Linked DNA regions of Actinospica robiniae DSM 44927. The protein of the gene in region 1 interacts with the protein of each later gene in a pairwise test. Links are inferred from orthologs where the notes say so. Each region holds a gene or a part of one and is shown on either strand. Other genes may lie near its edges. The genes, in order: ACTRO_RS04390 and dnaE.

Region 1 (6,577 bases):
TACCACTGACCCGTCTACCACTGACTCGCCTCCCGCTGGCCGGGCGCGCGCCCCGCGCCGCGCGGGTAGAGCGGCTTCGCGGTGCTCGACTCGTGCGAGTACGGCTCGCGGGGGGCGGGGATCGCGCGGGCCGGTTCGGGCAGGCACTGGCCGCGGCGGATGAAGTGGGCCAGCAGGTGCGCGGTGGCGATCGTGTCGCCGAGGGCCTGGTGGGCGCCGACGAGGTCGATGCCAAGGAACGCGCAGCAGTCGCCGAGGGTGTGGTGGGCCAGCGGCAGGTGACGGTTCGCCAGCTGCCAGGTGCACAGGCCGCCGGTGAACGCGCTCGTCTCGATGCCCGACCAGGTGAAGTGGGCGTTGAGGAAACGGCCGTCGAACTGGGTCAGGCGGTGGGCGACCGGGACGCGGCCGGCGAAGAGGCTGTAGAGGTGGCGGGCGAGGGAGGCGAAACTGGGCGCCGCCTGCACCATCGCCGTGTCGATCCCGTGCACACGGGTCGGGCCGACGTCCCCGCCGCGCGGGCGCAGCAGGGTGTCCCATGTGCCGGTGATCTCGCCGTCCAGGTCCACGTGCACGACCGCGATCTCGACGATCGAGTCCTCGTGCAGCCGGAAGCCGGTGGTTTCGATGTCGAAGACGGCGTATCCGTTCAACGAGCCGCTCCCCGCCTTCTGATCCGCGTCGATCCGGGCTCGATGCTGTCCGGGTTCGTGGCTCGTAGTGTACGGGCGGCGCCGCGCACCGACACCTCGCCGCGCCGCGCCGCCGATCCGGACGTCGCGCCTGAACCTCGCGCCTGAGACAGGGTCAGGCCGGGCGCGGGTAGAGCACGTCATAGCCGATGAACTCGAACATGCTGCCGCCCGGCTCGAGCGGCACGGGCTCGGCGACGCGCCGGTGCGCCCCGACGAACAGGTCGAGCTCTTCGGGGCTGCGGAAGACCTCTGCGAATCCTTCGCGCTCGAACCAGGATGCGACGGCCGGGACCATGGCGGGGTCGGCGCGGCGGCCGCGGGTCCAGACGACCGTGCCGCCGCGCGCGCACAGCCCGGCGCTGGTGCGCACGGTGCGCTCGATGTCGGCCGGGACGATGTTGCCGAAGATCCCGCACAGCAGCACCAGGTGCGCGGGGGCGAGGTCGAGGTAGTGGTCGGTCAGCGCGGCGTCGCCGGTGACGACTTCGACGCCGTCGAGCCCGGCCTTCGCGGCCAGCTCGCGCGCGGCCTCGGTGTTGCCCGGGTCGAGCTCGACCAGGCGGGCCCGGACGTCGCGGCCGCGCGGATGCTCGGCGAGCACGGGGATCAGGTCCCTGCCTTGGCCGGCGCAGGCACTCACCGCGCGCAGCGGCCCGGGCGGGGCCTCGTCGAGCGCGGTGCGGATGCACGCCTGTATCGTCTCGAGCCGCACGACGAACGGGGATTCGGGGTTGTCGTACCGGTCGTGCCAGTTCTTCCAGTCCATGACGGGATCGTAGGGCGCGGATCTCGCCGGGCCGCAGCCATTTATTCGGCCGCGATTTATTCGGCTGCGTGACGGGGCGGCGGATCGGGTAACGTCGCGGGCATGGTCGAGAACGACGCGGCGTCCGGGAACGTGCGCCTGGACGCGTGGATCTGGTCGGTGCGCCTGGCCAAGACCCGCTCCCAGGCCGCGGACGCCTGCAAGGGCGGGCACGTGCGCGTGAACGGGGACAAGGTCAAGCCGGCGCAGGCGGTCAAGATCGGCGACCAGGTGCGGGTGCGCCGCTCGGACGGCTGGGAGCGCACCGTCACCGTCACGAAGCTGATCTCCAAGCGGGTCGGTCCGCCGGCCGCGGCCGAGTGCTACACCGACGAGAGCCCCCCGCCCCCGCCGCGCGAGTTCGCCGGGCCGACCGCGGTGCGCGAGCGCGGAGCCGGACGCCCGACCAAACGCGAGCGGCGCGAGGTGGACCGGCTGCGCCACCGCTGAGGCCGCCGAGCGTCGATCACCGCCGGCCGTCGACAATCGCCCCAGGGCGGCGCGCGCGCCCGGACCCGGTCGGCTAACGTCGTGGGCATGAGCGAAGCCGCGCCGCACGCCACCGTCGTCCCGCCGGTCCCGCAGGTGCCCGCCTCGGGCCGGATGCCGGCGCTCTACCTGAGCCACGGGGCGCCGCCGCTGGCCGACGACCCGGTGTGGCCGGGGCAGCTGGCGGCCTGGTCGGCGGCGCTGCCGCGGCCGAGCGCGATCCTGATGGTCTCCGCGCACTGGGAGGACGCGCCGCTCGCGCTCGGCGCGGTGCGCACGATGCCGCTGGTCTACGACTTCTGGGGTTTCCCGCGGCACTACTACGAGGTCGGCTACCCGGCGCCGGGCGCGCCCGGGCTGGCCGAGCAGGTCCGGGCGCTGCTGCGCACTGCGGGCCAGCCGGTGCAGGACGTGGCGGACCGGGGCCTTGACCACGGCGCGTACGTGCCGCTGGTGGAGATGTATCCGCACGCCGACGTCCCGGTGCTGCAGATCTCGCTGCCGAGCTTGGACCCGGTGGCGCTGTTCGAGGTGGGCCGCCGGCTCGCGCCGCTGCGCGACGAGGGCGTGCTGATCGTCGGCAGCGGTTTCTTCACCCACAACCTCGCCGCCCTGACTCGGGACGGGTCCGTGGCGGCGGCGATGGCCGAGTTCGACGCGTGGGGCCGGGAGGAGCTGGACGCCGGCCGGATCGACGCCCTGCTCGACTTCGCCCACCGCGCCCCGGCCGCCCACGCCGCGCATCCGCGCACCGAGCACTTCGCGCCGCTGTTCGTCACGCTCGGCGCCGGGGAGGCGGACCTGGGCAGCCAGCGCAGCGTGATCGACGGGTTCTGGATGGGCCTGGCCAAGCGCTCGATCCAGCTGGGCTGAGCGCGCGCCGCGGCCTCGCAGCCGGGCGCTAGGGTGGCAGCGACCCGACCTGACCGTGCGCCGAGGGAGCCTTGAAGACCGTGACCGCCGACCGACCGCTGCTCAACCGCCGTCTCGCCGAGTTCGGCACGACCATCTTCGCGGAGATGTCGCAGCTGGCCACGGAGACCGGCGCGATCAACCTGGGCCAGGGCTTCCCGGACACCGACGGTCCCGCGCCCGTGCTCGAGGCGGCCCGGCGCGCGATCGCAGAGGGCCGCGGCAACCAGTACCCGCCGGGCGCGGGCGTGCCGGAGCTGCGCCGCGCGGTGGCCGCGCACCGCGAGCGCCGCTATGGGCTGCGCTACGACCCGGACCGCGAGGTGCTGGTGACGGCGGGGGCAACCGAGGCGATCGCGGCGGCGCTGCTCGCGCTGCTCGAGCCCGGCGACGAGGTGATCGCGCTCGAGCCGTACTACGACTCGTACGCGGCGTGCATCGCGATGGCCGGGGCCCGGCGGGTGCCGGTGACGCTGCGCCCGGACGGGGACCGGTTCGTGCTCGACCTCGACGAGCTGCGCGGCGCGGTCACCGACCGGACCCGGCTGATCCTGCTCAACACCCCGCACAACCCCACCGGCACCGTCCTGCCGCACGAGCAGCTCGCCGCGATCGCGGCGCTGTGCGTGGAGCGGGACCTGCTGGTGGTGACCGACGAGGTCTACGAGCACCTGGTGTTCGACGGGCTCGCGCACCGGAGCCTGGCCGAGCTGCCGGGGATGCGCGAGCGTACGGTGGCGATCTCCTCGGCGGGCAAGACCTTCTCGGTGACCGGCTGGAAGGTCGGGTGGGTGTGCGCGAGCCCGGAGCTGACGACGGCAGTGCGCACGGCCAAGCAGTTCCTCACCTACGTCGCCTCCGGCCCGTTCCAGTACGCCGTGGCCGAGGCGCTCGCGCTGCCGGACGCGCACTTCGACGCCCTCGCCGCGGACCTGCAGGCCAAGCGGGACCTGCTCTCGGGCGCGCTGCGCGACGCCGGGTTCGGGGTGATGCGCTCGCAGGGGACGTACTTCGTGACCGCGGACATCCGGCCGCTCGGGCTTCCCGGCCCGGAGGGCGTGGACGGCGAGGCGTTCTGCCGGGCGCTGCCGCACCGCGCGGGCGTGGTGGCGATCCCGAGCCAGGTCTTCTACGACCACCGCGGCGCCGGCGCCCCGTATGTGCGCTTCGCGTTCTGCAAGCGGCCCGAAGTGCTGGCCGAAGCCGCCTCCCGGCTCAAGGCACTCGCCCGCTGAACCAGGCCGCCACGGCCCCGGCCCGGCCGCAGCCGGCTTATCCGTGCTCGTCGAACGCGGCGCGCACCCGCGCGTCGTCGGCTCCGGCGGCCAGCAGGGTGCGCAGCAGGATCCTGGCTTTGTACGGGCCGAGCCGGCCGCCGTTGATCAGGCCCCTGCGCTGCAGGTCGGTCTCGGCGCCGGGCGCGCCGTAGGTGTTGCGCAGCACGGGCCCGGCGCCGGTGCGGGAGGTGAGCACCACCGGGATGCGCGCGGCCAGCTCGCCGAGCGCGGGCGCGGTGCGCCCGGGCACGTGCCCGACCCCGAATCCGGCCACGACCAGGCCCGCGACGTGCGGGGCGAACCCCGCCAGGGACGTATCGTCGTCCTCGTCGAGCACGAAGGTGTGCACGGGCACGCGCGTGGCGGCGAAGGCGCCGGCGGACGGCGCGGGCAGCGGGGCTCGGCGCGGCGGGCGCGTGAGGATGCGCACCCGGTCCTCCTCCAGGTGCCCGACCGGGCCGGTCTCGGGCGAGCGGAACGTGGCGGTGGAGGTGGCGTGCGTCTTGCGGACGTAGCGGGCCGGGTGCAGCTCGTCGTCGAAGGCGACGAGCACGCCGAGGCCGCGCGCCTGCGGGGCGGCGGCGGTGCGCACGGCCGCGAGCAGGTTCGCCGGGCCGTCGGCGCCGGCGAGGGTGGGGTTGCGCATCGCGCCGGTGAACACCAGCGGCTCCTCGTGCGCCCAGAGCAGGTCGGCGAGGAACGCGGTCTCCTCCAGCGTGTCCGTGCCCTGCGTCACCGCGACCCCGGCCGCCCCCTCGCGCACCGCCTGCCCGGCGCGCTCGACGAGGTCGGCGATCTGAGCGAAGGTCAGGTCGGCGCTCGGGTGGCGGGTGACATCCTCGATCCGCAGCCGCGTGCCGCCCTCGGTGAGCAGCGCGTCGAACCCGGGCACCGTAGCGGCCAGGTCCGCACCGCTCAGGCGCGCCACCACCGTGCCGCCGGGCCCGGAGGTGGTCCCGGCCATGGCGATGGTGCCGCCGAGGGTGTAGAGCACGACCTCATCAGGCATCGCAGGCCCCTTCCGTATCCGAGTGTTTCCACCCTAGCGCGGCGGGCCCGGGGGTTTAGGATCACCGTATGCGCATCTCCGTGGCCGCCGACACCCGCGACGGCATCGCCCCGCTCCTGCCGGCCGCGCTGACGCGGCTCGGCCACCAGGTCACGGCGCACGGCGCGCTCTCCGGGACGCGGGCCGCGCACGACGCGGCGTGCGTGTGGTCCGCGTGCGCGCGCGAGGCCGCGCGGGATGTGGCCGAGGGCCGCGCGGATCAGGCCGTGGTGGCCTGCTGGACCGGAACCGGCGCCTCGATCGCGGCGAACAAGGTCCCCGGGGTGCGCGCGGCGCTGTGTACGGACGCGACCACCGCCGCCGGCGCGCGCCGCTGGAACGACGCGAACGTGCTGGCTCTGAGCCTGCGCCTGCTGTCCGAGCCGGTGCTCGAGGAGATCCTCGAAGCCTGGTTCGCCGCGGCGCCGAGCACCGAGCCCGAGGACGTCGCGGCCCTCGCGCTGCTCGAGCAGGCTCCCTGAGCCCGGGCCCTAACCCTCCCCGGACGCCCCGACGCGCAGCCACCGGGTGCCGCGGGCCCGGACCCACAGGAACGCCAGGCGCACGAGCGTGAACAGCCCGATCGCGCCCCACAGCCCGGTCAGCCCCCACCCGGCGCCGAGCACGAGCGCGAGCGCGCCGAGGAAGACCGCGGTGCACGCCAGCGACGCCCAGGCGAGGTAGGTCGCGTCGCCGGCGCCGATGAGCACGCCGTCGAGGACGAACACGACACCGGCGACCGGCTGGAACGCCGCGGCGAGCACGAGCGCGGGGATCAGGGCGTGGCGCACCGCCGGATCGCCCGTGAACGCGCCGGCGAGCACGGGGCTCAGGGCGAGCAGCCCGATCCCGGTGACGGCGCCGAAGCCCAGGCCCCATCGGTTCATCCGCGCGACCACGGCCCGCACCTGCCCGGTGCGCCCGGCCCCGAGCTCGTGGCCGACCAGCGCCTGGGCGGCGATGGCGAGGGCGTCGAGGGCGAGCGCGAGGGTGGACCAGAGGTTCGCGGCGATGGTGTGCGCCGCGAGCGCGACCGTGCCGAGCGACCCGGCCGCCCACACCCCGGCCAGCAGGTAGACGCGCAGCCCGACCGTGCGGGTGAGCAGCGCGGCGTTCGCCGACAGGGACGCGCGCAGCGCCCCGAGCTCCGGGCGCAGCGGGAGCTGCTCGGCGCGCGCGGCCCGGCGGGCGGTGCGCACGTAGGCGAGCGCCATGCCGCTCTGCACGAGCGCGGTCCCGGCCGCGGACCCGGCGATGCCCCACCCGACGGGGTAGACCAGCAGCCAGTTCAACGCCGTGTTCGCCACCGCGGCCACGCCCGCGACGATCAGCGGGGTGCGCATGTCGTGCA
Region 2 (7,825 bases), 5.9 Mb from region 1 along the record:
GGCTCGGACGGAGCGGAGGACGGGATGGAGGTCACGGACGACACGGTAAAGAATGGTACAGCTACTTGAACCTTACGTACCCCCAGTATTCAGCGGGCGGGATGGGAGCCGGCCCTGCCGCGCGGAATTCGAACCGGCGTCGCGAGCCCGCCTGGGAGCCGGGCCGCCGCGCGGAGTTCGAACCGGCGCGCTAGCTCGTCCGGGCCTCCGGATCGGCCCTCGTCGACCAACCTCCGTTAACCCGTCTGGGTTAGCGTGGCCGAATGAGCAGCGTCGAGGAACACGACCAGTCCGCCATCACCCTCTCCGCCCATGCCTCCACGCCCGTGCACCCGCCCGCGCCCGTGAACCTGCCCCCCGCCACATCGGACTCGGGCGCGTCCAGCCCGGCATATTCGCTGCTCAAAGCCGATGCGCCAGCGAAGGCGGCCGCGTCCTTCGACGTCGGCCTGCCCGCCGCGTACCTCGACGAGGTCGGCCTCGAGCGCGTGCTGAACATCGCCGGCGTGCACAACGCCCGCGACCTCGGCGGCCTGTCCGGCACGCTAGGCACAGTGCGTCGCGGCCGCGTGCTGCGCTCCGCCGCCCTCGACAAGCTGACGCCCGCTGGCGCCCGGACGCTCGCCGACCTCGGCCTCCGCACCATCTTCGACCTGCGCACGCAAGAGGAGCGCGACGAAGCTCCGAGCCGGCTGTCCCACGCCGAACTCACCGCGGTCGACCTGGTCGTCCTCGACTACCTCGGCACACTCGACGATCTGCCCGGCGGCCAGATGGAGATGTACCTGCACATCGTCGAGCGCAGCGCGACCGGGATCGTCGACCTGCTCGAGCAACTCGGCCGACCGAACGCGGCGCCCGCGCTGGTGCACTGCACCGCGGGCAAGGACCGGACCGGACTGACCATCGCCCTGCTGCTCGACCTGCTCGGCGTGCCGCGCACCGCGATCGTCGCCGACTACGTCGCGAGCAACAACGGCCTGCTCGGCCGCATCCGGACGAACGTCTCGGCCGGGCTGCTGGAGGACACGCTCGCCGCACTGGATGAGCGCTACGGCTCGCCGCGCGGGTACCTCGAGGCGCACGGACTGACCGAAGCGACAGTCGCGGCGTTGCGGGCCGAACTGCTTGAGGCGACGGTCGCAGCAAGCTGAGCTGACGCGCGCCGAACGCTCCGCCGCAGGCCGAAGCACTTGGACCCGCGTTCACTTTCACCTTCGAACTTCGACCTTCGACTGGCTACTGCGTCGCCTCCTTTCGCAGGGCCTTGAGCTGCGCCACCGCCCGATCGTCGCCCTCGATCTGCACCGCGGCGTCGTCCGTCCTGACCCAGAGCCACAGCAGCACCTCGGCGGGAGAGCCGGAGACCGTCACCGCAGCGGGCTCGGCCGACGCCGCAGTCGCCGCGGCCGCGGCCTCGCCGGGCGCGCTGTGGGCGACGTCGACCCCTGTCTCCGACGTGGTCAGCGTCCAGGTGCTGCCGCCCGCGCTCACGGCGAGCGGGCGCGGGTCGGGCTCGCGGAGGGCGGAGCCGTACTCCTCGGGGTACTTCCGGCTGAAGAAGCCGACGAACAGCGTCAGGAACTCGTCGATCCCGTCCAGCGCGATGTCCTCGTCGATCGGCGCGAGCTCGATCCCGGCCACCTGCTCCGCGTCGACGCGGTGGATGACCGACTCGTGCGCCATCCGGCGGATCCAGAAGCCGACCGTCTGGTCCGGGTCGTGCCAGGTGGCCGCCGCATCCGCCGGATCGTGGGCGTCGAAGGCGGCGGTGAGCGCGGCGAACTCCTCGTCGAGGGCTGCGACCGGATCAGGGTCGATACCCTCCGGCGGCCAGTTCTCCGGGAACGCGCCCAGCCGGATGCACTCGACCTTGTGCAGGTACGTCTGGGCGACGTGGTGGGCGAGCTGATCCGCCGTCCAATCGGGACAGCACGGCACCTTCGCCGAACGCTCGGCACTGGCGATCGCCGCGCGCAGCAGCTGGAACTCGTGGTTCAGATCGGCTCGAAGGCGTGTGGTCTCCATACATCGAGTCAATCACCCGCTACCGACAAAATCGGACAGGTCAGGCCGTGCCGCCCGTCGTAGCCGCACGTCGGACAGGCGCCGCCGCCCGCCGGCCGCGCGTCACGCGGCCATGACCCCCGGGCCGAACAGGGCCTTGACCTCGGAGTAGAAGCCGTTGCCCGCGTCCACCCGGTAGGCCGGCAGCGCGTACTTCGCCGTCGTGTCGCTGCCGACGACGTTCAGCTGCACCCGCTGGCCGCCCGGGTAGGTCTCCAGGATCCGCTTGAGCTCGGCCACGGACTGGGCGTTGACCCGCCGCTCGCGCAGCGTGAGCAGCACCGGCATGTCGGAGCCGACGGTGGAGATGTCCAGCGGGGCGAGCTCCTTGCCCATCACCGACTTGACCCCGTCGCGCTCCTTGAGGTTGCCGAGCACCGAGACCGCGGCGTCCGGACGCAGCTCGTCCATGTACAGCTGGTAGGCCTGCGGGAAGAAGAGCACGTCGATACTCGCGTCGAGGTCCTCGACCACCACGGCCGCCCACGTCTCGCCACGCTGGTTGACCTTGCGGTCGACCTTCGTGATCAGGCCGGCGATACGCACCGGACCCTCGGTCCGCTCGTTCTCCAGCAGATCCGGGATGGACAGATCGCGGTTGCGGGCCAGCAGCGGCTCCGCGCCGCCGAGCGGGTGGTCGGAGACGTAGAGGCCGAGCATCTCCCGCTCGTAGCTGAGCAGGACCTTCTTGCTCCACTCCGGCGCGTCCTGCGCGATCGCGGCGCCGCCGAAGGAGCCGGCGTCGGGCTCGTCCGCGCCGAGCTCGCCGAACAGCGAGTCCTGGCCGAAGGCCTCGGCCTTCTTCAGGCTGATCACCGAGTCGACCGCGGATTCGTGCACTTCGATCAGGGCGCGCCGGGGGTGGCCGAGCGAGTCGTACCCGCCGGACTTGATCAGCGACTCGACCGCGCGCTTGTTGCACACGACCAGCTCGACCTTGTCCAGGAAGTCGCCGAACGAGGTGTACGTGCCCTTCGACTTGCGCGCCCGGATGATCGCGTCCACCACGTTCTCGCCGACGTTGCGCACGGCGCCGAGGCCGAAGCGGATGTCGGCGCCGACCGGGGTGAACTGGTGGGCCGAGTCGTTCACGTCCGGCGGCAGCACCCGGATGCCCATGCGCCGGCATTCGGCCAGGTAGACGGCCGACTTGTCCTTGTCGCCACCGGTCGAGGTGAGCAGCGCGGCCATGAACTCGACCGGGTAGTTGGCCTTCAGGTACGCGGTCCAGAACGAGACGATGCCGTAGCCGGCGGTGTGCGACTTGTTGAATCCGTACCCGGAGAAGGGCACGAGCACGTCCCAGACGGACTGGATCGCCTCCTTCGAGTAGCCGTTGTCCGCCATGCCGGCGGAGAAGCGCTCGAACTCGGCGTCCAGGATCTCCTTCTTCTTCTTGCCCATCGCCCGGCGCAGCAGGTCGGCGCCGCCCAGCGAGTAGCCGGCCAGGTTCCGCGCGATCGCCATGACCTGCTCCTGGTAGACCACCAGGCCGTAGGTCTCCCCCAGGATCGGCTCGAGCACCTCGGCCAGCTCCGGGTGGATCGGGGTGGCCTCCTGCCGGCCGTTCTTGCGCTCGGCGTAGTTGATGTGCGAGTTCGCTTCCATCGGGCCCGGCCGGTAGAGCGCGAGCACGGCCGCGATGTCGCCGAACTTGGTCACGCCCATCGACTTGAGCAGGTTGCGCATGCCCGAGTTGTCGAGCTGGAACACCCCGAGCGTGTCGCCGCGGGACATCAGCTCGAAGGTCTTGTCGTCCTGCAGCTCCAGCGTCTCGAGGTCGATCTCGACCCCGTGGTTCACCTTGATCAGCGCGATCGCGTCGGAGATGACCTTGAGGTTGCGCAGCCCCAGGAAGTCCATCTTCAGCAGGCCCATGGCCTCGCAGCTCGGGTATTCGAACCCGGTGATGACCGCGCCGTCCTTCTCCCGCTGGTGCAGCGGGACGGCGTTGGTCAGCGGCTGCGAGCCGATGATGACGGCGCACGCGTGCACGCCGAAGTTGCGCATCATGCCCTCGACGCCGCGTGCGGTGTCGATGACCTTCTTCACGTCCGGGTCCGCGTCGTAGAGCGAGCGGATCTCGCCGGCTTCCTTGTACCGGTCGTGCTTCTCGTCGAAGATGCCGTAGATCGGGATGTCCTTGGCCATCACCGGCGGCGGCAGCGCCTTGGTGATCTTCTCGCCGAGGGCGAAGGGGTAGCCCAGGATCCGGGACGCGTCCTTGATCGCCTGCTTGGTCTTGATCCGGCCGAAGGTGTTGACCTGCGCCACGCACTCGGCGCCGTACTTGTCGGTGACGTAGCGCAGCATCTCGTCGCGCCGGTCGTCCGCGAAGTCGAGGTCGATGTCGGGGGGCGAGATGCGCTCGGGGTTCAGGAACCGCTCGAACAGCAGCGCGTGCTCGATCGGGTCGAGCTCGGTGATGCGCAGGCAGTAGGCGACCATCGAGCCGGTGGCCGAGCCTCGGCCCGGGCCGAGCGCGATGCCGGTGCGCTTGGCGTACTGGCAGATGTCACCGACGATGAGGAAGTACGCGCTGAAGTCCATCCGCTCCATCAGCGCGAGCTCGAGCTCGATCCGGTCCGCGTACTCCTGGCTCAGCTCCGGCCCGAACCGGCGGTGCGCTCCGGCGTAGACCTCCTTGCGCAGCCAGGACGCCTGGGTCTCGCCCTCGGGCACCGGGAACTGCGGCATCCAGGACTTGTTCTCGGCGAAGACCTCGTCGTACGCGTCCGGGGCTACCATCTCGGCGATCAGCAGCGAGCTGTCGCAGGCGCCGGGCACGGAGTCGAACAGCCGGCGCATGTCCTCGGCCGGCTTGATGTAGTAGCCGGTGCCGTTGAAGCGGAAGCGGGTGGGGTCGTCGAGGTTGCGGCCGACGCCGATGGCCAGCATCGCGTCGTGCGCGGGGGCCTGGTCCTCGGTGATGTAGTGCGAGTCGTTGGTGGCCAGCGGCGGGATCCCGAGCTTGCGGCCGATCTCGAGCAGGCCGTCGCGCACCTGGCGCTCGATGCCGAGGTCGTGGTCCATCAGCTCGAGGAAGTAGTGGTCCTTGCCGAAGATGTCCTGGTAGGCCGAGGCCGCCTTGACCGCCTCGTCGAACTGGCCGAGCCGCAGCCGGGTCTGCACCTCGCCGGAGGGGCAGCCGGTGGTGGCGACGATGCCCTCGGCGTGCTGCGAGATCAGCTCGCGGTCCATCCGCGGGGCCTTGTAGAAGCCCTCGAACGAGGCGATGGAGGAGATCTTGAACAGGTTGCGCAGCCCGGTCGCGTTGACCGACTGCATGGTGATGTGGGTGTAGGCGCCCCGCCCGGAGACGTCCTTGCCGCCCTCTTCCTCGTCGTCCCCGCCCGCAGACGGCCGCAGGTGCGCCGGACCGCCCCAGAACACCGGCTTCTTGGTGAACCGCGACTCCGGCGCGACGTACGCCTCGATGCCGATGATGGGCTTGATATCGGCACCCGAGGCCCGGGCGTCCTTGGCCGTCTTCCACAGGTCGTAGGCGCCGAACATGTTGCCGTGGTCGGACATCCCGACCGCGGGCATGCCCAGCCGCGCCGCCTCCGCGACCAGCGGCTTCATCTTGGCCGCACCGTCCAGCTTGGAATACTCGGTGTGGACGTGCAGGTGGACGAAGGAGTCGGAAGACACGGTCGGGGAGCTCCGTTCTTACGTGGCTGACGCGGGCCGACTCCACCTTAGTGCTTCCAGAGATGGGCTGAGCCCGGGCCCCGCCGGGCTCAGCCGACCCGTAGCCGCGGGTCCCGGTCGCCGAGCACCTGCGCCGCCGGCCAGCGCTTCCGAAGCACTTCGGCGAGCAGGAAGTTGCCCACTCCCTCGGCGATCACCATCACGTCGGTGCTGACGCGCACGAGCCGGGTGCGCTCATCGTCGGAGAGTTGCTCGATGAGGTAGGGGGCGGGCAGCGCGAAGCCCGGATGTTCGCCGTCGAGGCACCCGCCGCACTGGCACGCTCCGGCGCAGGCGTCGTCGTGCTGATGACCAGGCCCGTGGCCGGCTACCTCGCCCGCGGCCGGCTCATCGAGATCGAGCCGCACGTTCGGGAACACCGGCTCGGTTCGGCCGGGCGGCAGTGGAATGAGCAGTGCGTAGTAACGCACGGCGGTGAACGCCTTCGGCACCGGCAGGTTCAGCGGGGCCATCGCGGCGGAGGCGGCCTCGTGCCGCTCGCCGTTGACGCGGATCTCGCACTCCATCGATTCGGGCATGCCGCCGTAGAAGACTTTCACCCCGTTGAAGAACGGCGCACGCCACGCTCGTGATCCGGCCCCGTGTGGCCGGCGAAACGCTCGCGCCGGTCGAGCAGTTCGAGCAGGCAGACCCCTGCGGTCTGCACCCAGTTGTCCGCGGCGCGCCGCTCTTCTCCGGCCATCGCCGCGACGCAGTCCAGGAAGTGCGGCACCTCCGGCTGCACGCTCACGTCCGGCAGCGCGGCGAGGTCGTAGTGGCGTCCGCCGCCATGCCGGGGCGGCACGACCGCCACCGCCCACCCCTGCGGGCTGATCAGCGAGTTGCCCCTGAGCTCCGCGCCCCGGGTGACGCCCGGCACGTACGCTTCCAGGCTCGCCTTGACCAGCGCGAGGAACTCGAGGTCCGCCAGCCGCTCCGGCGGCGGCTCGGCGGGGCGTTTGGCACGGCGTATCAAGGGCATGCCGCGGATCTTAGCCGAGCCGAACTTCGGCCCACCGCCGGTTTTCCGGACTTGCTCAGATCAACCGCTTGAACATGTGCACGTCCTCCGCGCCGCCGGGAATGCCCAGCGTGCGGCCGGTTTCGACGTAGTCGTGCCGCTGGTAGAACTCGGGCGCCTGGAAGGTGAAAGACGACACGCAGACGCGGTCGCAGCCGCGTCGGCGGGCCTCCTGCTCGGCGGCGAGCAGGATCTTGCTGCCCCAGCCGTCCTTGCGGTGCCCCTCGCGGACCCACAGCATGCTGATGCCGCACAGCCCGGCCCAGTACCACGCGGTCAGGCCGCCGACGATCTGCCCCGCACCGTCGACGACCTTCACCGAGAAGTGCCCCTGATCCTCCTTGCTGGTGCCGGTCGCGGCGAAGTTGTACTCGTCCAGTCCGGCATCCAGCACGGCGGAGAGTTCGGGGTCCTGGTCGCCGGTGATCAGGTGCGGCGCGCTGTGATCAGTCGTCATGGCGCGAGTATGCCAGGACCGAGATCCGGAGGCTTCGGTCCACAGGCGCCGCCGACGGGGGATCAGCTGTGCGTGTTCACCGCCGCGACCGGCGGTAACCGCTGATCCGACGATGAGGCGGGCGCCAGCCGGGTGATCGCGGTCGGCATCTCCCCGACCGTGAACACGTGGACCGAACCGTCGATCCTGACGGCCGCGAACGAGGCCACGGAGGGGACGTCGTCGGGCATGGCGATCGCATGCTCGCCGGGCAAGAGCCGCTCGTCGAAGACGACCGCGTGCGCACTTCGGGGCTCCGGTGGCTGGAAGGACGTGCCCCACCAGGCCTCGACGGTGACGTGAGCGGCCGCGACGAGGGTGACCAGCACGGAACGTCGAGGGCTGTCGTAGACGACTGACGTGCCCGCCGACGCGTCGGCCGCGACAGCCTCGGCGGCGGCCACCCCGTCGACCTGGGCCGCGATCAGTCCGGGCATGCCGGCAAGCCCCTGGACGAAGGTCACTGCGGGGTTCGCCTTCGCCACCTCCTCACGGAGGAACTGCTTCGTATCGACGGGGACCATGCCGCCGAAGACGAGGATGTCGAG

What was found.
Region 2: the proteins of ACTRO_RS04390 (region 1) and dnaE interact in binary tests that used the Escherichia coli proteins (3 or more experiments, as listed by UniProt). The link is inferred for Actinospica robiniae DSM 44927 from one-to-one orthologs.

What each region holds. Positions count from the first base shown.
Region 1 is NZ_KI632511.1:1,013,619-1,020,195, forward strand. Bases 2,160-5,039 are described here. They hold ACTRO_RS04390 (pyridoxal phosphate-dependent aminotransferase), read left to right. Parts: upstream 2,160-2,942; coding sequence 2,943-4,136; downstream 4,137-5,039. Other genes in these bases: ACTRO_RS04385 (DODA-type extradiol aromatic ring-opening family dioxygenase), read left to right, coding at 2,160-2,862; ACTRO_RS04395 (asparaginase), read right to left, coding at 4,174-5,039. In the rest of the region: ACTRO_RS04365 (hypothetical protein), read left to right, coding at 1-9; ACTRO_RS04370 (3'-5' exonuclease), read right to left, coding at 15-653; ACTRO_RS04375 (class I SAM-dependent methyltransferase), read right to left, coding at 808-1,461; ACTRO_RS04380 (RNA-binding S4 domain-containing protein), read left to right, coding at 1,564-1,950; more of ACTRO_RS04385, read left to right, coding at 2,104-2,159; more of ACTRO_RS04395, read right to left, coding at 5,040-5,187; ACTRO_RS04400 (RpiB/LacA/LacB family sugar-phosphate isomerase), read left to right, coding at 5,256-5,708; ACTRO_RS04405 (MATE family efflux transporter), read right to left, coding at 5,718-6,577. UniProt on the Escherichia coli protein: Shows aminotransferase activity with methionine and histidine as substrates, and to a lesser extent also with phenylalanine.
Region 2 is NZ_KI632511.1:6,941,533-6,949,357, reverse strand. Bases 1,931-6,058 are described here. They hold dnaE (DNA polymerase III subunit alpha), read right to left. Parts: upstream 5,722-6,058; coding sequence 2,131-5,721; downstream 1,931-2,130. Other genes in these bases: ACTRO_RS50510 (DUF6348 family protein), read right to left, coding at 5,811-6,058; ACTRO_RS29840 (maleylpyruvate isomerase family mycothiol-dependent enzyme), read right to left, coding at 1,931-2,028. Also shown: ACTRO_RS29850 (MFS transporter), read right to left, coding at 1-35; ACTRO_RS29845 (tyrosine-protein phosphatase), read left to right, coding at 264-1,154; more of ACTRO_RS29840, read right to left, coding at 1,240-1,930; more of ACTRO_RS50510, read right to left, coding at 6,059-6,299; ACTRO_RS50505 (DUF6348 family protein), read right to left, coding at 6,317-6,742; ACTRO_RS29820 (GNAT family N-acetyltransferase), read right to left, coding at 6,798-7,238; ACTRO_RS29815 (hypothetical protein), read right to left, coding at 7,301-7,825. UniProt on the Escherichia coli protein: DNA polymerase III is a complex, multichain enzyme responsible for most of the replicative synthesis in bacteria. This DNA polymerase also exhibits 3' to 5' exonuclease activity. The alpha chain is the DNA polymerase catalytic subunit.